Bradyrhizobium diazoefficiens: one gene and its partners. The protein of the gene in region 2 interacts with the protein of the main gene of each other region in a pairwise test. Links are inferred from orthologs where the notes say so. Each region holds a gene or a part of one and is shown on either strand. Other genes may lie near its edges. The genes, in order: JJC00_RS37370, JJC00_RS18525 and JJC00_RS20950.

Region 1 (10,278 bases), 4.0 Mb from region 2 along the record:
GGATTAGGTTTCGCTGCTCGTCCAGCAAACGCTGTCATCGCCCGCGAAGGCGGGCGATCCAGTGCGCCGCGGCAGTCGTTTCAGATCTCGATGTCTCGGCGTACTGGATTCCCCGTTTTCGCGGGGAATGACAGCGGAGAATGAGGCGAGATCAGCGCGTTTCGTGCGACTCTCGGCCTACGCAACCAAGATTGCGCCAAATCGCCGATTTGCCCCGCCGCATCAACGCCTTCAACCAATCCAGCGCGCATCATGCTGTAAGCCGCCGCCTACTGTGCATGGGGTTGTTTTCGCGTTTTTGTTTGGGGTCACCACGACCTCCGGCCGAAGCTATCGATTTCCGCCAAACAGCCGGTCCATCAGCCAGCCATCAAGCCCCGCGGCAGCCTCCGGTCGCACATTGGCACGCGTCGGCGGTGGGGCACGATAGCCGCCATTGCCGACCGGCGCAGGTGCAGGCCCGGGCGTCCCCGCCTGTGTCGGCGGCGACACCTGCGATGAGATCTGCACGAGGTTCGCCGGACCCCAATTGCTTTGCAAATTCGGCAAGGCTGCCACCTGCACGCCCTCGTGCGCGGCACGCATGAAGCGCGTCCAGACTTCGACCGGCAGGCCACCGCCGGTCGCCTTCTTGGTCGGCGAGTTGTCGTCATTGCCGAGCCAGACGCCGGTAACGAGGTTGGCGGTATAGCCGATGAACCAGGCGTCGCGGTAATCCTGGCTGGTGCCGGTCTTGCCGGCCGCCTGCCAGCCTGGGATCTCGGCCTTCTTCGCGGTGCCGGAGATCAGCGTCTCCCGCATCATCGTGTTCATCATGCCGACATAGCGCGGCTCGATCACCTGGTTGTGCTCGTCCGCCTGGCGCATGTAGAGCAGTTTGCCGTCGAGCGTCCTAATCCGCGTCACCACATGCGGCACGGCTGCGAAGCCGCCATTGGCGAACGGCGCATAGGCGCCGACCAGCTCGACCACAGAGACTTCCGAGGTGCCGAGCGCGATCGAGGCGTTGGGCTCGAGCTTCGAGGAGATGCCGAGCCGGTGGGCGGTGCGCACCACGTTCTTCGGCCCGACCTCGAGGCCGAGGCGGATGGCGACGGTGTTGAGCGACATCGCCAGCGCCTGCGTCAGCGTCACCGCGCCGAAATATTCATGGGTGTAGTTCTCGGGCTTCCAGCCCTTGACCTCGATCGGTGCGTCCTGGCGCACGGTGTCGGGCGTCAGGCCTTGCTCCATGGCCGTCAGATAGACGAACGGCTTGAACGACGAGCCCGGCTGCCGCCTAGCGGTGACCGCGCGGTTATACTGGCTGTCGGAATAGTTCCGGCCGCCCACCATGGCGCGCACCGCGCCGTCGGGCGTCATCGCCACCAGCGCGCCCTGGCTGACATTGAACTTCACGCTCTTGGCCGCGAGCTCGTCGATGACGGCGGCCTCGGCCACGGCCTGGAGTTTTGGATCGATCGTGGTCTCGACCTTGATGCTGTCGTCGATCTGGCCGACGAGGTCGTCCCGCACCTCGCCGATCCAGTCGGCGACGTAGTTCACGGTGCCTGCGCCGACCGGCTTCACATTGTAGGAGGGGTGGCCGATCGAAGCCTGGGCCTGCGCCTCGGTAATGAACTTGGCATCCGCCATCGCCGCGAGCACGATCTGCGCGCGCGCTTCCGCGCCTTCCGGATTGCGGTTCGGGGCGAGGCGCGAGGGCGATTTGACCAGGCCCGCCAGCATCGCGGCCTCTGCGATGGTCACGCTCCTGGCCGGCTTGCCGAAATACTTTTGCGCGGCGGCTTCGACGCCATAGGCGCCGGAGCCGAAATAGACACGGTTGAGATAGAGCTCCAGAATCTCATTCTTGGAATGCTTGCGCTCCAGCCAGATCGCGAGCTCCGCCTCCTGCAGCTTGCGCGCCATGGTGCGTTCCTGGGTCAGGAACAGGTTTTTGGCGAGCTGCTGCGTCAGCGTCGAGCCGCCCTGCGACACGCCGCGATGAAGCACGTTGGTGACGAGTGCGCGCAAGATGCCGACGGGGTCGATGCCGAAATGCGAATAGAAGCGGCGGTCCTCGATCGCGATGAAAGCCTTGGGCAGATAGGGCGGCAGGTCCTTCAGCGACACGTTGGCGCCGGCCATCTCGCCGCGCTGCGCCAGCAGGCTGCCGTCCATGCCGACGATCTGGATCGTCGGCGGGCGTTTTGGAATTTCCAGCGACTGGATCGGCGGCAGGTGGGCGCCGACCCAGATCACGACGCCGATCACGGCGATCACGCCCCACAGGCTCAGCACGGCGCCCCAATAAACGAGGCGGCCGAGGCCCGCGCTGATGGATGATTTCGACCGGCGCTTGGCGCCGCTGCGGCTCGGTTGCGCCTTCCGCTCGCGCGGCGGCTCGTCGTCGGATATTTCGGTCTTGCGCTTGGTGGAGGACTTTTTCGGCTTGTCGTCGCCGCCGCCGGGAACGCGGTCCGCCGCCGTCAGGCGCAGATCGGCAAGCGCTGCGGGCAAGCCGAACAGCGGCTCCTTCCGCCCACCCTTTTTCTTTCCCGACCCCATACGCAAACGCCCGGTCATCCCGCCCCGCCGCACGCTAGCGGTCGCTGTTTAAGGCCCGGTTACCCCGACGTTAACGCGCGATTAGGAGGTGCGGCATTCCCAGGCCGCAGTTCCGCTCATTCCACGGCAGCGCTAGGATCGCGGCCATCAAGGAGAGGGAACCCCACGCATGGGCCACATCGATCCGACCAAGGAAATCTTTGCGCAATTCCGGGACAACGACCGCCCCGGGCCGATCCACATGCTCAATCTGGTGCGGCTGCGCAAGGACGCGGCCTATGCCGACGGCCACAAGGCCAGCGGCGCGGAAGCCTATGCGGCCTATGGTCGCGAAAGCGGCCCGGTGTTCGAACGCCTCGGCGGCCGCATCGTCTGGCAGGGTCGGTTCGAGCTGATGCTGATCGGCCCGCAGGAGGAGCGCTGGGATCACTGCTTCATCGCCGAATACCCAAGCGTCGCCGCCTTCGTCGAGATGATACGCGACCCCGTCTATCGCGAGGCAGTCAAGCATCGCCAGGCCGCGGTGGAGGATTCGCGCCTGATCCGGCACGCGGTGTTGCCGGTGGGGAAGAGCTTTGGGGAGATACCGACGTAGGCGCCCCCAGACAAAATCGGCGGCCCGCAGGCCGCCGATTGCATTTCAGAATTCAACCACTAGCCCGCCGGGCCTGCGTCCTCCAGGATCGGTCCGAACAGCTCCCAGCGCTCGCCGTTGAACTTCATCATCTGAAGCTGCTTGTTGACGCGGTAGTCGGTCGCCGAGGTGTTGGCCTTGATGCCGGGCAGCACGACGTCGGTGGCGACGTCCTTCAGTGAAGCGGCCTGCTTCATGACGTTCTCGCGGGTCAGGTCGTCACTGCACTGCTTCAGCACGTGGACCAGGAGCTGGGCGGTGCCGTAGCCATAGGTATTGAAGTTCGAATCCTTGTCGCCGTCCGGATAGTACTTGGCCATGAAGTCGAAATACTTCTTCAGACCGGCGTCGTCCTTCCAGGTCGGATCCAGCGGCTCCTTGCCGTAATTGACGCTGATCAGGCCCTTGGCGGCATCGAGGCCAGCCGGCTTCAGCACCGCGCCGACCGAGGTGGCGTTGATGTCGACGATCTGCACCGGATGCCAGCCCATCTCGGCGATCTTCTTGATCGCCTGCGCGGCCTGCTTCGGCGTGGTGGCGCTGAAGAATAGGTCTGCACCGGCGTCCTTGATCTTGAGGATCTGCGAGTCGACTGTGGGATCGGACACCTCGTAGGACGCTTCGGTCACGATCATCTTGGCGGCCTTGTCGCCGAGGCCGGCCTTGATGCCGTTCAGATAGTCCTTGCCGAGGTCGTCGTTCTGATAGAGCACGCCGATCTTCGCGTTCGGATGCTCCTTCAGAATGTACTGGCCGTAGATGCGGCCCTCGACGAAGTAATTCGGATTGTAGCCCATGGTCCACGGGAAGTTCTTCGGGTCGGTGAACCTCGAGGCGCCGGTGGCCGCGAACAGCTGCGGCACCTTCTTGGAATTGAGATATTTCTGGACGGCCGCGTTCACGGGCGTGCCGATGATCTGGAACGTCAGCAGCACCTCGTCGCTCTCGACGAGCTTGCGAATCTGCTCCACGGCTTTCGGTGGCGAATAGGCGTCGTCATACTGGATCAGATTGATCTTGCGACCATTGATGCCGCCCTGGTCGTTGATCATCTTGAAATAGGCGGCCTGGGTCTTGCCGATCGACGAATAGGCCGACGCCGGTCCTGAAAACGGCATGGTCTGTCCGACCTTGATCTCGGTGTCGGTCGCGCCCGGATCATATTTCTTCTGGGCATTGGCCGCTGAGACCGACAGCGCCAGGGTCAGCGCCGTTGCCGTGGCCAGATGCAAAATTCCATTCCTCATTCGCAATTTCCTCAGTCTGTTATCGCCAATGGTCTCCCGGGCGCACTGTGCGTCCGGTGCCATCGCTGAGGGCGAGTGTGGAGGAGGCGTTGCTGCTACGCAAGGTGGGGAGGTGGTGGCCGTTCGTAGGGTGCAAATTTGTAGGGTGGGTTAGCCTTGCGGCCGCGCGAAGCGCAGTCCGCTGGGCGTAACCCACCACTTTTGTTGCCGCGGATGCCAAAGGGGTGGGTTACGCTGACGCTAACCCATCCTACGCAGTCGCTAACCCGCCGGTCCGTTGTCCTCGATGATCGGGCCAAACAGCTCCCAGCGCTCGCCGTTGAACTTCATCATCTGCATCTGCTTGTTGACGCGGTAGTCGTTCGGCCCGGTGTTGATCTTGATACCGGGCAGCGCGAAGCTCGGCGTGAAGTCCTTGATGTTGGCGACCTGCTTCATCACGTTCTCTCGCGACAGGTCGTCGCCGCATTGCTTCAGCACCTGCGTCAGCAGCTCGGCCACCGAATAGGCGTAGGTGTTGACGGTGTTGAGCTTGTCGCCTTCGGGGAAATATTTGTCCATGAAGGCGAAGAAGGCCTTCACGCCCGGATCGTCCTTCCACTGCGGATCACCCGGCTCCTTGCCATACTGCGTCGAGATGATGCCCTTGGAGATGTCGAGACCGGCCGGCTTCAGTGTCGCCGAGATCGGGCTCGCATTGATGTCGAGGATATGCACCGGCGTCCAGCCGAGCTCGGCGACCTTCTTGATCGCCTGCGCCGCGAACTTCGGTGTCGAGGCATCGTAGAAAAGATCGGCGCCCAACGACTTCAGCTTGACCACCTGCGAATCCACCGTCGGATCGGTGACCTCGTAGGAGACCTCGCCGACGATCATGCCGGCGGCCTTGTCGCCGAGGCCGCTCTTCAGACCGGCGAGATAGTCACGGCCCATGTCGTCGTTCTGGTAGAGCACGCCGATCTTGGCGTTGGGATGCTCCTTCAGAATGTACTTGGCGTAGATCCGTCCCTCGGACACGTAGTTGGGATTATACGCGATGGTCCACGGATAGTTTTGCGGATCGTTGAAGCGCGCAGCGCCGGTCGACGCGAGGAGCTGCGGGATCTTCTTGCCGTTGAGATATTTCTGCACGGCGGCGTTCGCCGCGGTGCCGATGATCTGAAAGGTGAACAGCACTTCGTCGCCTTCGACGAGCTTGCGCACCTGCTCGACGGTCTTCGGCGGCGAATAGGCGTCGTCATACTGGATCAGGTTGATCTTGCGGCCGTTGATGCCGCCCTGATCGTTGATCATCTTGAAGTAAGCGGCCTGTGTCTTGCCGATATTGGCGTAGACGGAATAGGCGCCGGAGAACGGCACGGTCTGGCCGATCTTGATCTCGGTGTCGCTCGCGCCGGTGTCGTATTTCTTCTGGGCGAGGGCTTGACCTACGAAGACTTGGCTGACGGAGAACGCGAAGGCGAGCGCTGCCGTGGCAGCCAGATAGGCTCTGCGAGTCTTCATGTTGGGTTGTTCCTCCTGACGGAATTTTCCGGTCGACGGTCTTTTCCCGTTGCTTGCAACGGTCGCCATCGCTGCCGAAGAGTGTGGAGGAACGCGAGGGGCCGCGCAAGGATCGCGGCGCTGCGCCGTAGCGTCTCAGGCTAAGGTCTTAGGCCAAGAAGCTCAGGCCAGGAACAGCGCAGCCAGCGTAATCGCCGCCGGTAGTGCCTGCACGATCAGGATGCGCGTACTGACGGTCGCCGCACCATAGGCGCCGGCAACGATCACGCAGAGCAGGAAGAACACCTTGATCTGGAATGCGAAGGCCGGATTGCCGTGGACGAGACCCCAGATCAGGCCGGCGACGAGGAAGCCGTTATAGAGGCCCTGATTGGCGGCCAGCACTTTCGTGATCTCGGCCTTCTCGGGCGTATTGCGGAAAACCTTCAAGCCCTGCGGCTTGTCCCAGAGGAACATCTCAAGGATCAGGAAGTAAGCGTGCAGTGCGGCGACAAGTGCCACCAGGATATTGGCGATGAGAATCAAGTTGAGCCCCCAAAGCGTCAGCTTTCGGGTGGACGGTAGCATGGCCGGCATGGAAAGTGCGAAGCGTGTTTCGATGCAAGGTGTCGTAAATGGCTGCTCGACCAACCAGGACTCCTGAACGTTTCGGCCTCGATCGCCTGGCGACGCCGATCGGGATCGCGTTGCTCGTCACCGATGCCGACGGCGCGTTGCGCGCGCTCGACTGGGACGATTACGAGCACCGCATGCGCGAACTTCTGCGTTTGCATCACGGCGCGGTCGATCTGGTTGATCGGCCTGCGCCGACGGCGATGAAGGTGGCGCTGTCGGCTTACTTCGAGGGTGATCTCGGTCAGCTCGCGCGAATCGAATGGCGCATCGCCGGCACACCGTTCCAGCAGAAGGTTTGGACGGCGCTTGCGAAAATCCCTGTCGGCACCACGATGAGCTACGGCGCGCTCGCCGCAAAGATCGACATGCCGAAAGCCATTCGCGCCGTCGGCCATGCCAACGGCTCCAACCCGATCAGCGTGGTGCTGCCGTGCCATCGGCTGATCGGCGCCGATGGCTCGCTGGTGAAATATGGCGGTGGCCTGGAGCGTAAGCGCTGGCTGCTGCGGCATGAGGGCGTAGAGGTTTAGGCTCCGCTCACGCCGCCGGCTGAACCGCCTTGTCGCCGGCCATCACATGGGTCAACGCGCTCTTGATCGCGGCCTGGCGGGTCGGCGCGTTGATTTGCGCGCCGAGCAGGTCGGTGACGTAGAACACGTCGCGGGCACGCTCGCCGAAGGTCGCGACATGGGCCGAGGCGATGTTGAGGTTGAGCTTGGAGATTGCGGTGGTCAGCTCGTAGAGCAGGCCGGGGCGGTCGAGGCCTGACACCTCGATCACGGTGTAGCGGTCGGACCATTGGTTGTTGATGGTCACCTCCGGCTCGATCACGAAGGGACGTGCCTTGCTGCGCACGGTGCGCCGCGCCACCACTTCGGGCAGGCGCAGCTTGCCTTCCAGCACGTCCTCGATCATCTCGCCGATGCGCGTGGCGCGCCGGCCCTCGTCCTCGTCGCGGTCGTATTCCCGCGAGATCGAGATCGTGTCCAGCGCGCGGCCGTCGGTGGTGGTGTAGATCTGGGCGTCGACGATGTTGGCGCCGGCCGAAGCGCAGGCGCCGGCGATGATCGACAGCAGCCAGGGATGATCAGCGGCGAAGATCGTCAGCTCCGTGACGCCGCGCACCTCGTCGAAGCCGACATTGATCGCGAGCTTGTGGCCGGCCTGCTCGCTGGAGCGGACGAAGCGGGCATGGCGAATTTTGCGCGGCAGCTCGACCTTGAGCCAATAGGCCGGATAATGGCGGCCGACATAGGCATCGAGCTCGTCCGCCGGCCATTCAGCGAAGGCGTGCCGGAATTCGGCGTAAGCGGCCGTGAGGCGCTTGCCGCGGTCGACCTCCGAGAAGCCGCCGGTCAGCACCGGTTCGGTCTCGTAATAAAGCGAGCGCAGAAGCTGCGCCTTCCAGCCGTTCCACACACCCGGACCAACACCGCGGATATCGGCGGTGGTCAGGATCGTGAGCAGCTTCATCTGCTCGACCGACTGCACCACGGCGGCGAAATTCTCGATCGTCTTGCGGTCGGAGAGATCGCGCGACTGCGCGACCGTGGACATCGTGAGATGCTCCTCGATCAGCCAGGCCACGAGCTCGGTGTCGGCCGCGCTGAAGCCGAGCCGTGGGCAGAGCCGGCGCGCCACCTTGGCGCCTGCGATCGAATGATCCTCGGGCCGGCCCTTGGCGATGTCGTGCAGCAGCGTCGTGATGTAGATCACCGAACGATGCTCGGGTCGGATCTTGCGCATCAGGTCGCTGGCAAGCGTGAACTCCTCGATGCCGCCGCGCTCGATGTCCTGGAGAAAGCCGACGCAGCGGATCAGATGCTCGTCGACGGTGTAGTGATGATACATGTTGAACTGCATCATCGAGACGATCTTGCCGAAGGCGCGGATGAAATGGCCGAGCACGCCGGTCTCGTTCATTCGCCGCAGCACGATCTCGGCGTTGTCGGAGGTCAGGATCTCCATGAACAGCCGGTTGGCCTCGGGATTCTCGCGCATCTGCGCGTTGATCAGGCCGAGCGAGCGCGTCACGTCGCGCATCGCGTCCGGGTGGAAGGCGAGGTTGTTCTTCTGCGCCAGGCGGAAGATGCGGATCAGATTGACCGGATCGTGCTTGAAGACGTCGGGTGCGGCGACGTTGATGCGGTTATTGTCGACAATGAAGTCGTCGCTGTCAGGGACGCGCCGCTTCACCGGCGTAGGGCGAAGCCGCGCCATCATCCGGCTCAGCACCGGTGCAGGCTTGGCCTGCTGGTCCTCGAGCTTAGCGCAAAGGATGGCGGTGAGGTTGCCGACTTCCTTGGCGACCAGGAAGTAGTGCTTCATGAAGCGCTCGACGTCCTGCATGCCGGGATGCGAGGTATAGCCGAGCCGGACCGCGATCTCGCGCTGGAGATCGAAGGAGAGGCGCTCTTCGGCGCGGCCGGAGTAGAAATGCAGGTTGCAGCGCACTGACCAGAGAAAGTCGGCGCAGCGCCGGAACGTGCGGTATTCCTGCGCGTCGAACACGCCGCGCTCGGCGAGCTCGTCGGTATCGCGGACGCGATAGACGTATTTTGCGATCCAGAACAGCGTGTGCAGGTCGCGAAGCGCGCCCTTGCCGTCCTTGACGTTGGGCTCGACCAGATAGCGCGACTGGCCGCCACGGCGATGCCGCTCCTCGCGCTCGGCGAGTTTTGCGGTGACGAATTCGGACGCGGTGCCCTGCACCACTTCCTTGTCGAAGCGGGCGACCAGCTCGTCGTAGAGCGGCTGGTCGCCGGTGAGGAAGCGCGTCTCCAGGATCGCGGTGCGAATGGTCATGTCGCCGCGCGCTTGCCGGATCGATTCATCGACCGAGCGCGTGGCGTGGCCGACCTTCAGCCCCATGTCCCAGAGACAATAGAGAATGGCTTCGGCGACCTGCTCGCCCCAGGCAGTCTGCTTGTAGGGAAGGATGAACAAGAGATCGATGTCGGACTCGGGGGCCATCAGGCCGCGGCCATAGCCGCCGGTTGCCACCACCGCCATGCGTTCCGCGCCGCTCGGAATCGGGGAGCGGTAGAGATGACGGGTCGCGGCCGAATAGAGGATGCGGATGATCTCGTCCTGCACATGGCACAGCCGCTCGGCGCAGCGGCGGCCATGGCGGTCCTTCAGCAGGATTGCCTGCGCTGCGGCGCGCGCGGCAATCAGCTCGGCCTTGAGCAGTTGCGCGGTCGCGGTGCGGAACGTGTCCTCGCGGCCCTGATGCTTTTCGGCAAGCGCATCGACCGCGGCGGTGATCCGCGCGGTGTCGAAGCGATCATCCACCTGTGGCTTGTGCTCGGTCGCAACGCTGTCCATGTCTCACCGGATATAAGAGGTGACAGGCGCTGTCACCCGCCATTGTTCAAATGAGCCGTGGACGGGCCCGGTTGGCCGCATTGGGCATCCGCGAGCGTCGCCTCGGCGCTACCATAACGTAATGACTTTCTTAACTTTTTGAGCCCTCGCCCGGGCTGCTCATGGCAGCATCCATTAATCGGAGGCTGACACCAAACGGATCGCCTTCTATACCCGCTTGTCAGGTAATGACGTGCCGGGAGGGATCAAGAATGGACGCCGCAGAACTGCGCCAGATGCAGGCCCCGATCAAGGAACGCTACAAGACCGATCCCACGACCGCGATGATCACGCTGAAGGCCAAGGGCTCGACCGACAGCGAAGGCATCGCTTGCAAGGTCGAGACCGGCCGCGCGATCGCGA
Region 2 (9,770 bases):
TCCAGGCCGAGCGTCTTGGCGAACTCGTCGTCGATGGTGAGATCCTGCGGCGCCTCGATCAGCGTCGCTGTGGTCTCGAACTCGGCCGGCTGGCCGGCGAGCTTCTCGCTCATGTAGTTCTTGGGGAACGACACCTTCAGCGTGCGCGTCTCGTTGGCGCCGATGCCGATCAGCTGTTCCTCGAAGCCGGGGATGAAGGTGTTGGAACCGATCGCGACCTGGATGCCCTCGCCGGTGCCGCCTTCGAAGGCTTCGCCGTTGATGGTGCCCTTGAAGCCGATGGTGACGCGGTCGCCGGAGGCAGCCTTGGCGCCCTCACCCTTGTCGGCATAGCCGCGGTTGGTGTCGGCGATGCGCTTGATCGCTTCGTCGACGTCCGAATCGGAGACGTCGGCGACGGGCTTCTCGACCTGGAAGGTCTTGAAGTCGGCAAGCGCGATGGACGGCACCACTTCGATCGCGACCGTGTAGGTCAGGTCGGTCTTGCCATTCAGCAGTTCCTCTACTTCGGCCTGCTCGGTCGGCATCGTGATCTTCGGCTCGGTTGCGAGTTTGAAGCCGCGCTCGGAGAACAGCTGGGTGTTGGCGTCGCGAATGGTCTGGTCGATGGTCTCGGCCATCACCGAACGGCCATAGACCTTCTTGAGGTGAGTAACCGGCACCTTGCCGGGACGGAAGCCGTTAAGGCGCACCTTGTCCTTGAGGTCGACGAGCTTGGCGCCAGCCTTGGCGTCGAGATCAGACGCGGGAACGCTGATCTTGAACTCGTGCTTCAAGCCTTCCGAGAGGGTTTCTGTGACCTGCATGGCGTCCAATCTTCTTCTCGTTCGGTCCCGGCACGCGCGCGTCGGGACGCTGTCATCAATCGGTCCGGCGCGCGAGGCCAGTGCCCCTGCGCCGGTGGGTTCAATCAGAACCGGCTCCATACGGAAAAACATCCGCAAGGAGCAGGCCCTTCGGTAATCCGTGCAAACGCTGAAAGCGCTTGGTGCGGGCGGAGGGACTCGAACCCCCACAACTTTCGTCACTGGAACCTAAATCCAGCGCGTCTACCAGTTCCGCCACGCCCGCGTAAATTTGCATCAAGACCGGCCGCGATGCCGCGAGCGGCGGGCTTATAGCATGTGCCCGCCTGTTCGCAGCAAAAAAATGGCCTGATGGAGGCACCCTTCAGGTAGGCACGATGGCTGGACTTATCCAGCGCGGCGTGGTCCGGATCGCGCCTATGAAACCGCGGATTTTCGACCCGAGCAGACGCGAAGTCCTGGCCGGCCTTGGGGCTTCTGCCGCGGGCCTGTTTGGCGGCGGCGCAGCACCAGTCGCGACCACCCAGCTTGCGCTCCAGGCCCGCCCCGCGACCCTGGCTTTGAAGCCGGATCAGCCCCCTGCACCGATCTGGGAGCTGGCCGCCGTCAGCCATCTCGGCAACGTCCGTCTTAGGCGCGGCGACCTCTGCGAGGTGACCTTCCGCAATACGCTGCCTGTCCCGCTTGCGCCAACCTGGTACGGCCTCAATGGCGCGGCGGTGGCCGATCCCCTGCGCGGGCGCGCGCCCACCGCGCCTGACGCGACCGAAACATCAATTATTTCAATACCAAGCGCCGGAACCCTGGTAGCCGACTTTCGCCTCTTTGAAGACCGCCTGAAGCAGCCTGCACGCCCGCTTCTTGTCGTCGCCGAGGAGACCAGCCGCATCGCCGTCGATCGTGACGAGGTCCTGCTGATCGAAGAGTGGCGCGTGAGGCCGGATGGCACCGCGTTGCCGCCGGGCCAGGATCCCAAGGACACGACCCCGCTCTACACGCTGAACGGACGAACTTCATTTGAACTCTCAGCCGCGGTCGGCGAGCGGCTGCGGCTGCGCTTCATCAACGGCTCGCAACGTTCTGTTCTGGCGATCAAATTGGAAAACCACGAGGTCCACGTGATGGCGCTGGACGGACAGCCGACCGAGCCGTTCCCGGCCCGCAACGGCGCCCTGGTGCTGGCCCCTGGCGCCCGCGCCGACGCCTTCGTCGATGCAGCCATATCGGCCGCGTTCGTGCTGCATGACGGCAAGCAGGCGAGCCCGATCGGGCACCTCACCATCTCGGGCAACCTGGAGCGACGCGCGGCCCTGCCGCCGCCACAGCCGCTGCCCTCGAATGACCTCCCCGAAAAGCTCGATCTGAAAGGCGCCCTGCGGTTCGATGTCGCGCTCGGCGCCCTCGACGCCGGATGGACACGGACCGCCAATTTCTCCACCGCCTCGGCTCCCGCCTTCCGCGCCAGGGCGGGCCGGACCATCGTGCTGGCGGTGCAGAACCCCGCCCCCATCACCATCGTCTTCCACCTGCACGGCCACCATTTCCGTTTGCTCGACCGGCTCGACGATGGCTGGAAGCCGTATTGGCTCGACACGCTCGCGATCGAACCCGGCCAGACCCAGCGCATCGCCTTCGCCGCGACCTGGCCGGGACGATGGCTGATCGAATCCGTCGTGACCGACTGGTCCGCGCCGCGGCTGGTGCGGTGGTACGGTGTGGAGTGAGCTATCGGCTCGTTCGCGTCCAGACGTACCGAGCGTCGGACTCCTTCTCCTCGTTACGCGCCCCGTCGGTCTCCTCGGCCAGGCTGAACCCGCGCGCCTCATAGAAGCGCCGCGCCGGCACGTTGCGCTGGAAGGTCCAGAGCTCGAGCCTTTCGGATGCGCCTTTGGCAATGTCGAGCAGTTCCGTGCCGACGCCGCGGCCCTGCGCGGCGGGACGAACGTAGAGCTGCTCGATCCAGCCGTCACGAAACGCGATGATCCCGCGCAGTTCATCGCCGTCGAAGCGTCCCCAGACGCGGCAGGTCGGAAAGACACGCTCGCGGTAGAACCAGTGATCCTCGTCCGGGGTGTGCAGCCCAACGAGCCACGGCATCGCCCGGTCAAACGCGGCCCGATGGACCTGCGCCGCCGCGCCCATGTCGGTGAGCGCGAGCGGCCGGAGCATCAGTACTCGATCCCGAGCGCGTTATAGATCCGCCGGTGCACGGCCGGCAGCGTCTCAGTGAGATCTTCGGCGATCAAGCCCGGCCCTGCTTCGCTTCCCGCCTCGCCGTGCATCCAGACGCCGATACTGGCGGCCTCGAACGCCGGCACGCCTTGCGCCAAGAGGCCAGCGATGATGCCGGCGAGCACGTCGCCGGCACCTGCGGTCGCGAGCCAGGGTGGCGCGTTGGCGGCGATGGTGGCCCGGCCGTCGGGCGCGGCGATGGTGGTGTCGGGGCCCTTCAAGAGCACGACGGCGCCGGAGCGTTCCGCGGCGGCGCGCACGCGCTCCAGCTTCGAGCGGCCTGGAGTCTTGTTGCTGAGGTCGGAGAACAGCCGTGGAAACTCGCCCTCGTGCGGCGTCAGCACCACCTGGGCCTCAGCCGCGGACTTGATCGACTCAAACAGCCGCTCGGGACTTGCGGCAAAGCTCGTCAGCGCATCCGCATCGAGCACGACATGGCGCCGCGCCGAGATCGCGGTGTGAACGATATCGCAGGCACGATCGCCGACGCCGGCGCCGGGGCCGATCATGCAGGTGTTATAACGCTTGTCATCGAGCAGCTCGCCGAACTCGATCACGGTGTCGACGGGTCGAACCATCACGGCGGTTAGCGCGGCTGCATTGATCGCGAGCGCATCGCGCGGGGTCGCAAGCGTCACCAGGCCCGCGCCGGCGCGCAGAGCGCCGCGAGCGGCAAGCCGCGCAGCGCCGGTCGCGGCCGCATCGCCGGAGACCGCCAGCACATGGCCGCGCGCGTATTTATGGCCGTCGATGCGCGGCACCGGGAAAGCAGCGCCCCAGAAATCCGGATCGTTCTCGAAGGTCTGTGGCGCGATCTCGTCGAGCACCTGGGCGTCGATCCCGATGTCGGCGACGCGCACGCGGCCGCAATGCATGCGACCGGGCAGCAGCAAATGCGCGGGCTTCTTGCGAAAGAAGGTGACGGTCTCGGTGGCGTTCACCGCGACGCCCAGCACGGCCGCGCTGGTGCCGTTGATGCCGCTCGGCAAATCGACCGCCAGCACCGGCGCGCCATTGGCATTGATCGCCTCGATCATCGCGCGCGCCTCGCCGTCGATGGGACGGCTCAAGCCCGCGCCGAACAGCGCGTCGATGATCAGCGCAGGTCTTCCGATCGCCTGCGGATTGAACGGCAACACCGGTTGCTTCCAGCCGCGGGCGGCGGAGGCTGCGTCGCCCTGAAGCTGGTCGCGCTCGCACATCAGGATGACCGAGACCTCGCGGCCTTGCGCGGCGAGTTCGGCGGCTGCGACAAAACCGTCACCGCCATTGTTGCCGGGGCCGGCCACGATCAGGATCGACCCCTCCTCGACCAGCGCGTTGGCGGCTTCGGCGACCGCCTGGCCTGCGCTCAGCATCAGCTTGAAGCCAGGCGTGCCGGCCGTGATGCTGAGTTGATCAGCCCGCTGCATTTCCGCGGTGGTTAGAACTTCCATGCCACTTCCCTGGTCTTAAACGCCTTTTCAACAGGCACGTTCCGCGCCGATCCACCCCGCGGAGCAACGAACTGCACAGATATTGAACCGTTTGCCTATTTCGTAGTCTGCGGTATTTTGGGTCGATCGGCTCCACCTATCAGAGATGCTCGTTAAAAGGCTGATAACGCTCCATTAATCAGGGCATTTGCAACTTGGCATAGACCCTGCTTTCGAGGAAGCCGCTTCGGTTCGTCGTGCTCACTGACATTATCTGGGTGTGGCCGGCCGTTGTTGCCGGGCTGGTCAGGTCCCGGCATAGCGAAGACAAAATCGTGCGTGAGATAAAGCGCATCCTGACGAAGACGTTGCTATTTGATCGAAAGGCCGGGAGGCGCGCAGTGAAGAAAATCGAAGCCATCATCAAGCCGTTCAAGCTCGACGAGGTGAAAGAAGCGCTGCAGGAAGTCGGCCTTCAGGGCATCACCGTGACCGAGGCCAAGGGTTTTGGCCGCCAGAAAGGCCACGCCGAGCTGTACCGCGGCGCAGAATACATCGTCGACTTCCTGCCCAAGGTGAAGATCGAGATCGTCATCGGCGACGACCTGGTCGAGCGCGCGATCGACGCGATCCGCCGCGCCGCGCAAACCGGACGCATCGGCGACGGCAAGATTTTCGTCTCCAACATAGAAGAGGCGATCCGCATCCGAACCGGCGAATCCGGGCTGGACGCTATCTGAGCCGGGTGCTATCCCGAATCTTGCGACACTCTGAAAGAAAAAAGGCTGCTTCGGCGGCCTGATTTCGTTTGTGCGGTTGCGCCAACTCGCCGAAAGCGAGAACGAATCTGCTCATCTGGAAACCGACCCGCAGAGCCAAAAGGGGTATGCATGAAGACCGCCAAAGACGTCCTGAAATCGATCAAGGACAACGACGTCAAATACGTCGACCTGCGCTTCACTGATCCGCGCGGCAAGTGGCAGCACGTGACGTTCGACGTCAGCATGATCGATGAGGACATTTTCGCCGAAGGAACGATGTTCGACGGCTCCTCGATCGCCGGCTGGAAGGCGATCAACGAGTCCGACATGTGCCTGATGCCCGATCCGGTGACCGCGACGATCGATCCGTTCTTCGCCGAGACCACCATGGTCATCACCTGCGACGTGCTCGAGCCGACCACCGGCGAGCCGTACAACCGCGACCCCCGTGGCATCGCCAAGAAGGCCGAAGCCATGGTGAAGTCGATGGGCGTGGGCGACACCGTCTTCGTCGGCCCCGAAGCCGAGTTCTTCGTGTTCGACGATGTTCGCTTTTCGAGCGGCCCCTACAACACCGGCTTCAGGCTCGACTCCTCGGAGCTGCCGACCAACACCGACACCGAATATGAAGGCGGCAATCTCGGTCACCGCATCCGCACCAAGAGCGGCTACTTCCCGGTCCCGCCGCAGGATTCCGTGCAGGACATGCGCTCGGAGATGCTGGGCGCCATGGCCAAGATGGGCGTCAAGGTCGAGAAGCATCACCACGAGGTCGCTTCCGCCCAGCACGAACTCGGCATGAAGTTCGACACGCTCACGCTGATGGCCGACCACCTCCAGATCTACAAATACTGCATCCACCAGGTCGCGCACATCTACGGCAAGACCGCCACCTTCATGCCGAAGCCGGTCTTTGGCGACAACGGCTCGGGCATGCACGTGCACCAGTCGATCTGGAAGGACGGCAAGCCGGTGTTCGCCGGCAACAAGTATGCCGACCTGTCGGAGACCTGCCTCCACTATATCGGCGGGATCATCAAGCACGCCAAGGCCATCAACGCCTTCACCAACCCGTCGACCAACTCCTACAAGCGTCTGGTCCCGGGCTATGAGGCGCCGGTGCTGCTCGCCTACTCCGCGCGCAACCGCTCGGCCTCCTGCCGCATCCCCTACACCGCTTCGCCGAAGGCCAAGCGCGTCGAGGTTCGCTTCCCCGATCCGCTCGCCAATCCCTATCTCGGCTTCGCCGCGATGTTGATGGCCGGCCTCGACGGCATCAAGAACAAGATGGATCCGGGTCCGGCGATGGATAAGGACCTCTACGACCTGCCGAAGGAAGAGCTGAAGCAGATCCCGACCGTCTGCGGTTCGCTCCGCGAGGCGCTCGAAAACCTCGACAAGAACCGCGGCTTCCTCAAGGCCGGCGGCGTGTTCGACGACGACTTCATCGACGCCTATATCGAGCTGAAGATGACCGAAGTCGAGCGCTTCGAGATGACCCCGCATCCGGTCGAGTTCGACATGTACTATTCCGGCTGATCGGCTCGAACAGGAAACGGCAGGCAAAAGGCGCTCCGAGAGGAGCGCCTTTTCGTTTTGGCGCATGATCCGGAAAAGTGCGCAGCGGTTCTCCGAAAGGAGCATGCTCCAGCAATAACCTTGAGCGCGATGACGATTCATCCCAATCTCATCGCGCTTGAGGCTGCAGGACCTCCCGGCTACGGTTGCTCACGCCGCGGCATCAAATGATCGAGCAGGCCCGTCGGCAGCGGAAACACGACGGTCGACGACCGCTCGCCCGCGATGTCGTGCAGAGCCGCGAAGTAACGCAGCTGCATCGCCTGCGGCTCCTGTGCCAGAATGCGGCCGGCCTCGACGAGCTTTTCGGCGGCCTGCTGCTCGCCCATGGCGTTGATCACCTTGGCGCGCCGCAACCGCTCCGCCTCGGCCTGCTTCGCAATCGCGCGTATCATCGTTTCATTGATGTCGACGTCCTTGATCTCGATACCCGTGACCTTGATGCCCCAGACGTCGGTCTGCTTGTCGAGGATCTCCTGGATGTCGGCGTTCAGCTTGTCGCGTTCGGCCAGCATCTCGTCGAGATCGTGCTTGCCGAGCACCGAGCGCAGCGTGGTCTGGGCGAGCTGGCTGGTCGCGGCCATGTAATCGCCAACCTTGATGATGGCGCGCTCGGGATCGACGATACGGAAGTACAGCACGGCGTTGACCTTGACCGAGACGTTGTCGCGCGAGATCACGTCCTGGGGCGGCACCACCTGCACCATCACCCTGAGATCGACCTTGACGAGCTGCTGCACGACCGGAATGAGGATGACGAGGCCCGGCCCCTTCACCCCGGCGAAGCGGCCGAGCGTGAAAATGACGCCGCGCTCGTATTCCCTGAGAATGCGAACGGCCTGGGTGAGAAACATGACGACGAGCAGCGCAAGCACCGCATAGATCGAATATTCAATCATCAGAGTTGACCTCCCTCGCCACCGGCCGGGCTCGGACGCCGGACCACCAGCGTTAAATCGACGATATTGGCGACCTCGACCGTCTCGCCCGGCCTGAAGCTGTCGGCGCCGCGCGCCTGCCAGCGTTCGCCATGCGTAAAGACGTGACCTTCGGTCTCGTTCCAGTCGAGGACCTGGGCGGACAGGCCGCGCATGGCTTGCGCGCCGACCCGGGTCGGGGCGTTGCGGGCGCGCCTGAGCGCGCCGAGCACGACGAGAACAAAGCCGGTGAACATCGCCGCGACGACGGCAATGACCGACCATGACAGCCGGTAGCCTGGCGCTTCGACCCGGACCAGCATGAGCGCTCCCAGCACGAAGGCGACGACGCCGCCAAGACCAATCACCACGGTTGGACTGAACGCCTCGATGGCCAGCAACGCGATCCCGACGAGCATCAAGCCGAGGCCCGCATAGTTGATCGGCAGCAGGTTGAGGGCATAGAGGCCGACCAACAGGCAGATCGTCCCGACCACCCCCGGGGCGACCGCACCGGGCGACACGAACTCGAAGATCAGGCCGTAGATGCCGACCATCAGGAGAATGAAGGCAACGTTGGGATCGGTGATGACCGCCAGAAATCGGGAGATCCATCCGGGGTCGACGACTTCGACCACGGCGTCCTTCGTCGCGAGCCGCTGCGTCTTGCCGCCTGCGACCTCGACCACGCGACCATCGATCTGTCTGAGCAATTCGGCCGGATCGCGCGCGACGAGATCGATGACCTTTTCCTGCAACGCGCCGTTGGCCGAGAGCGTGGCCGCTTCACGGACCGCCTTCTCGGCCCAATCGGCGTTGTGATTGCGCAACTCGGCAAGGCTGCGGATGAGGGCGACAGCATCGTTCGTCACCTTTGCCGTCATCGCGTCTTTCGGCTCAGCCGTCTTGTCCTTGCTGTCCTTGTCGGGTGTGCCGCTCGGCAGGCCCGGGAGCGGACCGCCAATCTGCACCGGCGTCGCGGCACCGAGGTTGGTACCGGGCGCCATCGCCGCGATATGGGTTGCATAAAGAATGTAGGTCCCCGCGCTCGCCGCATGAGCGCCCGAGGGCGCGACGTATCCCACCACGGGAACGGAAGAACCCAGCACATCCGCGATGATCTCACGCATGCTCGAGTTGAGACCGCCGGGCGTGTTCATTTTCAGAATCACGACCTCGGCGCGCCGCGCGGCTGCCGTGGCCAAGGCCTCCTTCACGTAGCTCGCCGACGCCGGTCCGATGGCTCCGTCGATCGTGACAGTGACTGCAAGACGGCCGTTCTCCTCCGCCGCTCCGGGACGGAGGCAGAGAGCAAGAGCGACGACGCCGATCGCCGCTATGAGGGCCGCCTTCATGATCCACACGGCAAGGGCTCCCTTGCCAGACATATGGTGGTCGGTTCGCGAACCTCAATGCGGCAGCATGGGTTGCTGCGATTGTGCAATGCAATGGATGGGATCGAAATGCATCGGCCGCGCGCCGTCAGCTACACCGTCGCACCGTAGAGATGTATGTCGGGCCCCGGCACCGTCGATTTTCGTTCTGCATCTGACTCCACTTCGTTCTCAAAGAACGAATCGGAATCGCGAAAATCGGCGCGTCCCAATCGTTGCTGATTGGTTTATTCAGTCCGAGATATTGCCGTCACCACCGGCGACCATTTCACCAGCCGCAACGGTCAATCTGCAAATCATCGGGATGCAATTCCAGCTCGAAAATTCAAAGGAGAAATGGCGCTCAGCCGCACGTCCGGCTCCACTGCGCTCGCAATGTCGACGTGGCCAAAAGATCTGCGCCTACGCCACTGCCCTCTGCTTCGCCACCATCGCCTCGCCAAACGCCTCGAACAGTTTCCGATTGATCGGATTGCGCTGCGGGTCGTATTCGGCGTGCCATTGCACACCGAGTGCGAAGCTCGCCGCTTCCGCGATGCGGATCGCCTCGATGGTGCCGTCCTCGGCCACGCCTTCGATCAGCACGCGCCTGCCGGGATCCAGAATGCCCTGCCCGTGCAGTGAATTGACCCGGATCTTCTCGCAGCCGAGGAGCTTTGCGAATGCG
Region 3 (9,891 bases), 470 kb from region 2 along the record:
CCACCGGGTCGATCCGCTCGTGACCCTGTTCGTGTCCAGCGTCACGCGTTACGGCGTGCTGGCGGTGGTCGGCATCGCCGTGCTGCAACTCTTTGGCATCCAGACGGCGAGCCTCGTCGCGGTGTTGGGCGCAACATCACTCGCCATCGGTCTGGCGTTGCAGGGCACGCTGTCCAATCTCGCCGCGGGCGTCATGCTGCTGCTGTTCCGGCCCTTCCACATCGGCGATGACGTCGAGGTCGGCGGCAAGGCCGGCAAGGTGAGATCGCTGTCGCTGTTCATGACCGAGCTGGTCGCGCCCGACAACACGCAGATCCTGCTGCCGAACGGCCAGGTCTGGGGTGCCGCCATCATCAATCATAGCGCCTATCCCGGCACGGGCGAGGTCAAGGTGACTTTTCCGGTCAGGGCGGGTTCGGCCAATACGCTCGCCGACCGGATCCTGAAGGAGCTGCGCGATGATCCGCGGGTCGACGCGCGGGCCGCGCCGTCGGTCAATGTATCGAAGGTGATCGCCACGGATCCCGTGGCACCGGTCGTAGAGTTGACGGTGAGCGCGAAGGTGAAGCCGTCGGATGCCGATGCGGTCAAGCAGCGCGTGCTCGATCACGCGAGCGCGCTGCTGGCAGCTGCGTAAGGCGCCTCAACCCCGCGGCGATCGCGGCGGCCTTCGCTTCGCGACGTGCCGGCGCGGCGTTCGTGTGACGCGCGGGCGCAGGCGGGTTGCGGCGGTGGCGCGGCGCGGCTTGGCCGCGGCCTGGGGGCCGCGGGCGAGATCCATCAGCATGCGCAGGGCCTCGACCACCGAGCGCTGACGCACGGCGGTGCGGCCGATCGCGCCAAATCGCTGCTCGCGATGAACGATGCGGCCATCGCGCGCGGCAACGGCGAAATGCACGAGGCCGACCGGCTTGCCGGGCGTGGCGCCACCGGGGCCGGCAATGCCGGTGATGGCAACCGCGAGATCAACGCCGGCACGCTCCAGTGCGCCGACGGCCATGGCGGTCGCGGTCTCCTTGCTGACCGCGCCGAAATTGGTGAGTGTGCTGGCCTCGACGCCGAGCATCGCGCGCTTGGCGTCGTTGGAATAGGTGACGAAGCCGCGATCGATGACATCAGACGAACCGGGAATATCGGTCAGCGCGCCGGCGACCAGGCCGCCGGTGCAGGACTCGGCGGTCGCGATCGTCAGCTTGCGCATCCGGCACAGATCGAGCAGCGAGCGGGAGAGGGCGCGTGCGTCGCTGCCGCCCATGGCCTAGACGCTCCAGGGCAGGCGGATGGTGGCGCTCGCGGTGGCCGCGATGCCTTCCTCACGGCCGGTGAAGCCGAGCCGCTCGCTGGTCGTCGCCTTCACCGCGACGCGGGAGATGTCAACGCCGGAGATCTCGGCAATGCGCGCGCGCATGGTGTCGCGCAGCGGGCCGATCTTCGGCCGCTCGCAGATCATCGTGACCTCGAGATTGGCGACGCGGCCGCCGCGCGCCGTCACGCGCTCGATGGCGTATTTCAAAAACTGATCGGAGGAGGCGCCCTTCCACTTCGCATCGCTCGGCGGGAAGTGCGAGCCGATGTCGCCGTCGGCCAGCGCGCCGAGGATCGCATCCACCAGCGCATGAAGGCCGACATCGCCGTCGGAGTGGGCGAGAAAACCCTTGGTGTGCGGCACACGCACGCCGCAGAGCATGAGATGGTCGCCTTCGCCGAAGGCGTGGACGTCATAGCCCGTGCCGGTCCTGATGTCGCCGAGCAGGCTGGCCAGACGCGCTTCCTCGCGCGCGAAATCTTCGGGGGTGGTGAGCTTCATGTTGGCAACATCGCCTTCAAACGTCGCAACCGTCAATCCCGCCCATTCGGCGATCGCGGCATCATCGGTGAAATCGCTTCGTCCGTCCTTTGCCGCGCGACGATGCGCTTCGAGGATGACATCGAAACGAAAGGATTGCGGCGTCTGCGCGATTCGCAAACTTGCCCGGTCCGGCGTGTCCTCGACATTGCCGTCCGCGCTCGTGACCTTGATGGTGTCGGTGACGGCGACGACGGGGATCGCCGCACCTGTGCGGCTTGCCGCCGCGATCGCGCGCGAGATCACGCCGGCCGAGACGAAGGGACGCGCGGCATCGTGGATCAGGACGATGTCGGGCTGGTGCCTGGCGAGCGCTTCGAGACCGGCGAGCACCGAGGCCTGACGCGTCGCGCCGCCATTGGTCGGCGCCTCGTGCTTCAAGCCTGCGACCGCTGCCGTGAACATGGCGCCGTCGTCCGGGTTCACCACCGGCTGCACGGCGAACACGTCCGCGTGGGTGCTGAAGGCTTCCATGGCGCGGTAGATCACGGGCACGCCGCCGATCTCACGATATTGCTTCGGCCCGCCCGCGCCCGCGCGCAGGCCACGTCCGGCCGCGACAAGAACGACTGCGGTGCGCTGTGATTTCGCCATAGGACTCAAATATTGAACTGTTAAGGGATGCGTCGGGCGTGGGGTGATTGCCGGCATGCCTCTAGCACGGCAGGCCCGCAAAAAAAGGGGGTTTCCCGGGATTGTGGGATTCAGCATTTTGCTGCACTGCACTTGAAAGATCTGCAGAACTGTCTAAACTGTAGGCATGACGCTTGACTGCACAAGAATTGTGCGCAAGATAGGCCATGGCAGGCGCGATGAGGCCCTGTCCACTGAACGAGACCCCTGTGACCGGCCCGGCAAGTTCAGGCTCTAAGCCGTTGAAAATAGGCGATATTGAAATCGCTACCCCGGTCTTCCTGGCACCGATGTCGGGAGTGACGGACTCACCCGTCCGCCGGCTGGCCGCCGAGCTCGGCGCGGGTCTGGTCGTCTCCGAAATGACGGCCAGCGATGAGCTCGCCAATGGCCACCGGATGTCGCGGTTGCGCTGCGAAGCGACCGGGGTCGGGCCGCACGTGGTCCAGCTCGCCGGCTGCGAGGCGCACTGGATGGCCGAAGGCGCCCGGATCGCCGAGGCCGAGGGCGCCGATATCATCGACATCAACATGGGCTGTCCGGCCCGCCACGTCACCGGGGGCCAGTCGGGCTCCGCCCTGATGCGCGATCTCGATCATGCCGTCAGCCTGATCGAGGTGACGATTGCTGCCGTGAAGGTTCCGGTGACGCTGAAGATGCGGCTCGGCTGGGATGACCGCACCCGCAACGCGCCGGAGCTGGCGCGTCGCGCGGAGGCCGCCGGCGTCAAGCTCGTCACCGTCCATGGCCGCACCCGCTGTCAGTTCTACAAGGGCGAGGCCGATTGGGATGCGATCCGCGCGGTGCGCGAGGCCATCTCCATTCCGCTCGTCGTCAACGGCGACATCACCACTTATGAGAAGGCGCTCGCGGCGCTCGAAGTCTCCGGCGCCGATGCCGTGATGATCGGCCGCGGCGCGCAGGGCCAGCCCTGGCTGCCCGGCGAGATCGGCCGGCGCCTGAATGGCGGGGCGGCAGAAACGACGCCGTCGCTCGCGACGCAGCTTCATTATGTCCGCACGCTCTATGAGGGCGTCTGCGCGCTCTACGGCCTGCGCGTGGGCCTCAAGCATGCGCGAAAACATCTCGGCTGGGCGCTCGATGTCGCGGCCGAAGCGAGCGGCACGCCGGTCGAGACGCTGAAGGCCTGGCGCCAGAAGATCCTGACGTCCGAGGATCCGGGCCTCGTGCACCAGTCCCTGCAGGATGCGTTCGACGATTTCGCATGGAGCGCTGCTGCATGACCTCAGCCGCTGACCATCGCAAGCCGTCCGACAGCGACGCGATCCTGGATGCCTTGCCCAATCCCGTGCTGATGATCGGGCCCGACGGCAAGATCGTCGCCGCCAATATCGCGACAGAAGCCTTCTTCGATATCTCGACGCAGTTCTTGAAGCGGCAGTCGTTGAAAGAGCTGGTGCCGTTTGGCAGTCCCTTGCTGGCGCTGATCGACCAGGTGCGCTCGTCGAATTCGCCGGTCAACGAATACAAGGTCGATCTCGGCACGCCGCGCATGGGCGGCGACCGCCAGGTCGATCTGCATGTCGCGCCGCTCACCGAGCGGCCCGGCCATATCGTGGTGATGCTCCAGGAGCGTTCTATCGCCGACAAGATGGACCGGCAGCTCACCCATCGCAGCGCCGCCCGTTCGGTGATTGCGCTCGCGGCCATGCTGGCGCACGAGATCAAGAACCCGCTCTCCGGCATCCGCGGCGCGGCGCAGTTGCTCGAGCAGCAGGCCTCCTCCGAAGACCGCATGCTGACCCGCCTGATCTGCGACGAAGCCGACCGCATCGTGACGCTGGTCGACCGCATGGAGGTGTTCGGCGACGAACGACCCGTGGTGCGCGGCCCCGTCAACATCCATTCGGTGCTCGACCACGTGAAGCGGCTGGCGCAGTCGGGCTTTGCCCGCAACATCCGTTTCATCGAGGATTACGATCCGTCGCTGCCGCCGGTGCTGGCGAACCAGGACCAGCTGATCCAGGTGTTCCTCAATCTGGTGAAGAATGCCGCCGAAGCACTGATCGACGTTCCCGACGCCGAGATCCAGCTCACCACCGCGTTCCGCCCCGGCGTGCGCCTGTCAGTCCCCGGTCAAAAATCCCGGGTATCCCTGCCGCTTGAATTCTGCGTGAGGGACAATGGACCAGGCGTGCCGGACGATCTTCTGCCCAATCTGTTCGATCCCTTCGTGACCACCAAGCAGACCGGCTCTGGCCTCGGTCTCGCGCTGGTCGCCAAGATCATCGGCGATCACGGGGGCATCATCGAATGCGAGTCTCAGCCGCGAAAGACCACCTTCCGCGTGCTGATGCCGATGTATTCCACATCGGTCAAACACGCTGATCACAGCAGTCGCGACGGCTCTGCCGGGAAGTCGTCGTCTGCATCACAGGGGGCAAAATGAGGATTAACAATGCCCGCAGGTAGCATTCTCGTAGCTGATGACGACACCGCCATCCGCACGGTTCTCAACCAGGCACTTTCCCGGGCCGGGTATGAAGTCAGGCTGACCGGCAATGCCGCGACGCTGTGGCGCTGGGTCAGCCAGGGGGAGGGCGATCTCGTCATCACCGACGTGGTGATGCCGGACGAAAACGCCTTCGATCTGCTGCCGCGGATCAAGAAGATGCGGCCGAATTTGCCCGTCATCGTCATGAGCGCGCAAAACACCTTCATGACGGCGATCCGCGCCTCGGAGCGCGGCGCCTATGAATACCTGCCCAAGCCCTTCGACCTGAAGGAGCTGATCGCCATCGTCGGCCGTGCGCTCGCCGAGCCGAAGGAGCGGGTCGCGACGCCGGACGACGACGCCGAGATGGAGGCGATCCCGCTGGTCGGGCGTTCGCCGGCGATGCAGGAAATCTACCGCGTGCTCGCACGCCTGATGCAGACCGACCTCACCGTGATGATCACGGGCGAGTCCGGGACCGGCAAGGAGCTGGTGGCGCGCGCGCTGCATGATTACGGCAAGCGCCGCAACGGCCCGTTCGTCGCGGTCAACATGGCGGCGATCCCGCGCGACCTCATTGAATCCGAGCTGTTCGGCCATGAGCGCGGCGCCTTCACCGGAGCCAACACGCGTGCCTCCGGCCGGTTCGAGCAGGCCGAGGGCGGCACGCTGTTCCTCGACGAAATCGGCGACATGCCGATGGAGGCGCAGACCCGCCTGCTGCGCGTGCTGCAGCAGGGCGAATACACCACGGTCGGCGGCCGCACCCCGATCAAGACCGATGTGCGGATCGTCGCAGCCTCCAACAAGGATCTGCGCGTGCTGATCCAGCAGGGTCTGTTCCGCGAGGATCTGTTCTTCCGCCTCAATGTCGTGCCGCTGCGCTTGCCACCGCTGCGCGAGCGTATCGAGGACCTGCCGGACCTCGTGCGCCACTTCTTCACACTCGCCGAGAAGGACGGTCTGCCGCCGAAGAAGCTCGACACGCTGGCGCTGGAGCGGATGAAGCAGCACCGCTGGCCCGGCAACGTGCGCGAGCTTGAAAACCTCGCCCGTCGCCTTGCGGCGCTCTATCCGCAGGACGTGATCACGGGCTCCGTCATCGACGGCGAACTCGCGCCGCCCTCGGTCAGCCCGGGCGCGGCGGTCCAGCAGGGCGTCGACAATCTCGGCGGCGCGGTGGAGGCCTATCTCTCATCGCACTTCCAGGGCTTCCCGAACGGCGTGCCGCCGCCGGGCCTTTATCACCGCATCCTCAAGGAGATCGAGGTGCCGCTGCTCACGGCCGCGCTCGCCGCCACCCGCGGCAACCAGATCCGTGCCGCCGATCTCCTTGGTCTCAACCGCAACACGCTGCGGAAGAAGATCCGGGATCTCGATATCCAGGTGTATCGGAGCGGGGGCTAATTTCGGAGCGGTGGCTCAGCTCCCCCTACCAAAGGTGAGCTGAGCCTGTCCGGATCGCGCTGGCCTGTGTGGCTGACGCGGTGAGCAGAAGTCCGAGCCGGGCTCAAATGTTCCGCGGGAACGTTCGAATTCGTCATTCGGCCGCAGCGCGCAGTGTCGCACCTATCTGATCAGCCGGACCACGACCGGCTGGATATTGGCCATTTCCGCCGTCTGGTCCTGCCTGCTCGGGCCATTGACCAGGAGGTCAGAGGCCACGATCAGCAGCAGCACGGCCGACACTATGATCGCGAGAAAGAATCTATCCATGCCGGGTCAAGCCGGAACGACATGATTCTGTTCCGGGACATTCGCAAACGATCCGCCATTACCTGTGAATGCGCGGCAAACACAAAGTCCGCCGGCCGGAAACCGGCGCTCAGACGATCAGATCGTGCTGCGGCGGATGGAACCCGACGGCGGCCGCCTCGTGTGGGCCCGCGTCGTGCCCGACCGAGTGTAGGTCGTCCGGCGGAATTGCCGTCGGATGAGCGGCGTCGGCGAAAGCCGCCTGGACGACCTCGGCGGACGATGCCGGCGTCGGGGCCGCAGGGGCGGAGCCGAAGCTTTCCTTGAACCGGAACGAATCGGCCTCCGCCGCGCCCTGGATGGTCACGCTCACCGTCTGGGGCGTTCCGTCGATCGTGGTCACGATGAAGCAGTCGGTCAGCGTATCGCAGGACCGCAGGGCCTCCACCGCCGGGTTGCCCGGATCGAGCGTGTAGGTCCAGGTGCCGTCGGCCGTCATGGTGAAGCTGCCGTAGCCGTGCTCGCTGGCCTGAGGGCACGTCGTCGCCGTGAAGGTATCGTCCGGATTGTCCACGTCCTTGTCGCTCAAGGTGCCGCTGGCGCTGGGCGGCGGCAGGCAGGAGTTGCTCGGTTCGGTCACGCATCCGTGGGTATCCCCGCAGATCGTCGCCGCGTCGTTGCTGCCCTCGATCGTGATGCTCACCGATTGCGCGGTCCCGTCCGCCGTCGTCACCGTGAAGCTGTCGGTGAGGTTCTGACCGACGTTGAGCGCCTGGACCGCGCAATTGCCGTTGTCGAGCGCGAAGGTCCAGTGCCCGTCGGACGTCATGGTGAAGGTGCCGTAGCCGTGGTCGCTGGTCTCGGGACAGGCGACCGCGTCGAAGTCGTTCGAAGGTCCGTCGACGTCGACGGCGGTCAGCACGCCGCTGGCGGTCGGGACGCCGTGGTCGGCGTTGTGGACCCCGCCAGCCTCGACCACGCGTCCATGCGTGTCGCCGGAGACGACGGATGGATCGCCCGCGCCCTGGATGGTCACGGTGATCGTCTGCGGCGTGCCGCCGATCGTGGTCACGGTGAAAGTGTCCGTCGTCGTGTCGCAGGCCTTCAGCGCGAGCACGGCCGGATTGGCGTCGTCGAGCGTGTAGGTCCAGTGCCCGTCGGTCGTCATGGTGAAGGTACCGTAGCCGTGGTCGCTGGCGTGGGGCGTGCTCACCACGGTGAACGTGTTGGCGGGATCGTCGACGTCGGCGTCGGTCAGCGTGCCGCTCGCGGTCGGCGCGGCATGGACGTCGTGACCGGCCGCGAAGGCCGTGGCGGCCATTGCGGTGGCGGCGACCGATCCGGCGGTGGCGCCGGAGATCACGGACGCGTCGTCCGTCCCGTTGATGTCGATGGTGAAGCTCTGGCTCGCTGAGGCGAAGCCGTCGGAGGCGGTGATCGTGAAGTTGTCGGCGCTGGGAGCCTTCAGCGCGTTGATGGCGTCGTTGTTGGGCACGTAGGTGTAGGCGCCGGTATGGCTGTTCACGTAGAGGATTCCGAACGAGCCCGGCTTCTCCACGTCGAAGCTCGCGCCCGCCACCGTGAAGGGACCGACGATCCCGCCGGCGATGCCGAAGGTCGGCGCGCCGCCGGAGCCGAAGCTCGAGGCCGAGAAGCTGCCGCTGGATGCGGAGAATTCGTCGAACCTGATCGTGTCGATCTCGACCGGAGCCGATCCGAGGTTCAGGGTCGGTGCCGAATGGATCGGCGCGTCCGGGACCAAGCTCGCCGGCACTACCAGTCCCTCAAGGGCATGCGGCGCCGTCGGCCCGTTCGGAGCCTCGAAATTAATCGGCTGCGGCGACGGATCGGCGGTTTCGCCGGGCGGCGTGCTGGAGCCGGCCGGCCCGTGCTCCCGCGAATAGTTCGCGAGCACGTCCTGTTGCTGGGCTTGCAAGTCGTCCATCTGCGACGCGTTGTTGGCGAGCTGGGCGAAGCTGACCGAGGACCCGGTCTTGCTCAGGACGACGGTCTGTCCGGGATCGTCGACGATGATGTGGCGCGGCACGGCCTCCTTGGTGACGAGCTCGAAGGAGCCGTGCGCGAAATCCTTGTAGGTGATGCTGTCGTGGTCGAACAGCGCGACGTCCGGATCGGCGCCCCACGCCTCCTTCAGCGCGGACAGGATCAGCGCCACGAACGAAATCCCGCCGGTCAGCGACGCGACGCCGAGCCGGCTGCCGGGCGGCGTGCGTCGTAGACCGTCGAAGACCCGTGCCGGCGACATCGCCACGTCTCGCATGTTGTCGTTTCGGATCGCGCCGATGCCGCCGCATCTGCCCGCATTGCACGCTCGGAAATACGCCATTTCGGCGGACGCCGCGCAGCATGAACGCGGGCCCGACTGACTATTAAGTGGTAGCCCGAAGCCCGATCTGGCCCGTCTCGCGTGGCTCTGCCATCATTCGCGGGGCGCGATGATGGGGCTCTTCTCGCGAAGGGAGAAGCAGCATGGACGGGCGACGGACGATGGTGGGCCTCGCGGCCCTGCGGCTCGGCTTCCTGTGTCTCGGCTTCCTGTGTCTCGGCTTCCTGTGTCTCGGTTTGACCGCATCCCGGACGGCGTCGGCGCAGAACGCGCCGCCCTCCGACGTCAAACCGATCGGCAAGATCGTGATGATCGTCGGCAAGGTGGCGGTCGAGCACGCCGGCACGGCCGTCTTCCAGACCGCCCTTTCCAACGACAAGGCCGCCGTCAAGGTCGGCGACCCGGTCTACCAGGGCGACGTGGTCAAGACCGGCGCCGACGGCAAGCTCGGCATCAATTTCGCCGACGGCTCTTCGTTCAACCTGTCCAGCAACGCCAGCATGGAGATGAACGAATTCGTCTACGACCCGGGCGCCAAATCCAACGCGAGCCTGTTCAACCTGACCAGGGGGACGGCCACCTTCGTGGCCGGAGCCGTCGCCAAGAGCGGCGACATGAAGGTCGACACTCCGGTGGCGACCATGGGCATCCGGGGCACCACGCCCCACATCGAGGTCTCCGACGACGGCACCGTCAGGTTCTCCACCCTGATCGAGGAGGGCAAGGACAAGGTGCTGGACAAGAGCGGCGTTCCGAAGCGCAGGGCGGCCGCTCCGGCGCGGGAGCGGAGGGCCGAGCGTACGCCCGGCATCTGCCGCGGATGCTGAACGCGCGCCTCGCGGCGGCGTCGATCGTGATCCTGCTGCTCGCGCCGGCCGCCGCACAGAAGCTGAAGGAAGGCCAGTTCCGGAACGT

Evidence for each region.
Region 1: the proteins of JJC00_RS18525 (region 2) and JJC00_RS37370 interact in binary tests that used the Escherichia coli proteins (3 or more experiments, as listed by UniProt). The link is inferred for Bradyrhizobium diazoefficiens from one-to-one orthologs.
Region 3: the proteins of JJC00_RS18525 (region 2) and JJC00_RS20950 interact in binary tests that used the Escherichia coli proteins (3 or more experiments, as listed by UniProt). The link is inferred for Bradyrhizobium diazoefficiens from one-to-one orthologs.

Annotation. Positions count from the first base shown.
Region 1 is NZ_CP067102.1:8,004,118-8,014,395, reverse strand. What follows is about bases 6,887-10,273. They hold JJC00_RS37370 ([protein-PII] uridylyltransferase), read right to left. Parts: upstream 9,877-10,273; coding sequence 7,087-9,876; downstream 6,887-7,086. Other genes in these bases: JJC00_RS37365 (OsmC family protein), read left to right, coding at 10,128-10,273; JJC00_RS37375 (methylated-DNA--[protein]-cysteine S-methyltransferase), read left to right, coding at 6,887-7,079. In the rest of the region: JJC00_RS37405 (M48 family metallopeptidase), read left to right, coding at 1-7; JJC00_RS37400 (transglycosylase domain-containing protein), read right to left, coding at 331-2,550; JJC00_RS37395 (DUF1330 domain-containing protein), read left to right, coding at 2,720-3,145; JJC00_RS37390 (ABC transporter substrate-binding protein), read right to left, coding at 3,205-4,431; JJC00_RS37385 (ABC transporter substrate-binding protein), read right to left, coding at 4,693-5,934; JJC00_RS37380 (DUF1304 domain-containing protein), read right to left, coding at 6,097-6,501; more of JJC00_RS37375, read left to right, coding at 6,549-6,886; more of JJC00_RS37365, read left to right, coding at 10,274-10,278.
Region 2 is NZ_CP067102.1:4,003,023-4,012,792, reverse strand. Bases 3,645-6,523 are described here. They hold JJC00_RS18525 (P-II family nitrogen regulator), read left to right. Parts: upstream 3,645-4,854; coding sequence 4,855-5,193; downstream 5,194-6,523. Other genes in these bases: glnA (type I glutamate--ammonia ligase), read left to right, coding at 5,344-6,523; JJC00_RS18530 (NAD(P)H-hydrate dehydratase), read right to left, coding at 3,645-4,474. Also shown: tig (trigger factor), read right to left, coding at 1-806; JJC00_RS18540 (multicopper oxidase family protein), read left to right, coding at 1,226-2,530; JJC00_RS18535 (GNAT family N-acetyltransferase), read right to left, coding at 2,532-2,975; more of JJC00_RS18530, read right to left, coding at 2,975-3,644; more of glnA, read left to right, coding at 6,524-6,753; JJC00_RS18515 (slipin family protein), read right to left, coding at 6,933-7,694; JJC00_RS18510 (NfeD family protein), read right to left, coding at 7,691-9,064; JJC00_RS18505 (gamma-glutamyl-gamma-aminobutyrate hydrolase family protein), read right to left, coding at 9,506-9,770. UniProt on the Escherichia coli protein: P-II indirectly controls the transcription of the glutamine synthetase gene (glnA). P-II prevents NR-II-catalyzed conversion of NR-I to NR-I-phosphate, the transcriptional activator of GlnA. When P-II is uridylylated to P-II-UMP, these events are reversed.
Region 3 is NZ_CP067102.1:4,474,217-4,484,107, reverse strand. Bases 2,805-5,804 are described here. They hold JJC00_RS20950 (two-component system sensor histidine kinase NtrB), read left to right. Parts: upstream 2,805-3,719; coding sequence 3,720-4,889; downstream 4,890-5,804. Other genes in these bases: ntrC (nitrogen regulation protein NR(I)), read left to right, coding at 4,899-5,804; dusB (tRNA dihydrouridine synthase DusB), read left to right, coding at 2,805-3,723. Also shown: JJC00_RS20970 (mechanosensitive ion channel family protein), read left to right, coding at 1-637; JJC00_RS20965 (CinA family protein), read right to left, coding at 644-1,255; JJC00_RS20960 (bifunctional 2-C-methyl-D-erythritol 4-phosphate cytidylyltransferase/2-C-methyl-D-erythritol 2,4-cyclodiphosphate synthase), read right to left, coding at 1,259-2,440; more of dusB, read left to right, coding at 2,722-2,804; more of ntrC, read left to right, coding at 5,805-6,341; JJC00_RS20940 (hypothetical protein), read right to left, coding at 6,504-6,650; JJC00_RS20935 (VCBS domain-containing protein), read right to left, coding at 6,760-8,910; JJC00_RS20930 (FecR family protein), read left to right, coding at 9,120-9,803; JJC00_RS20925 (tetratricopeptide repeat protein), read left to right, coding at 9,797-9,891.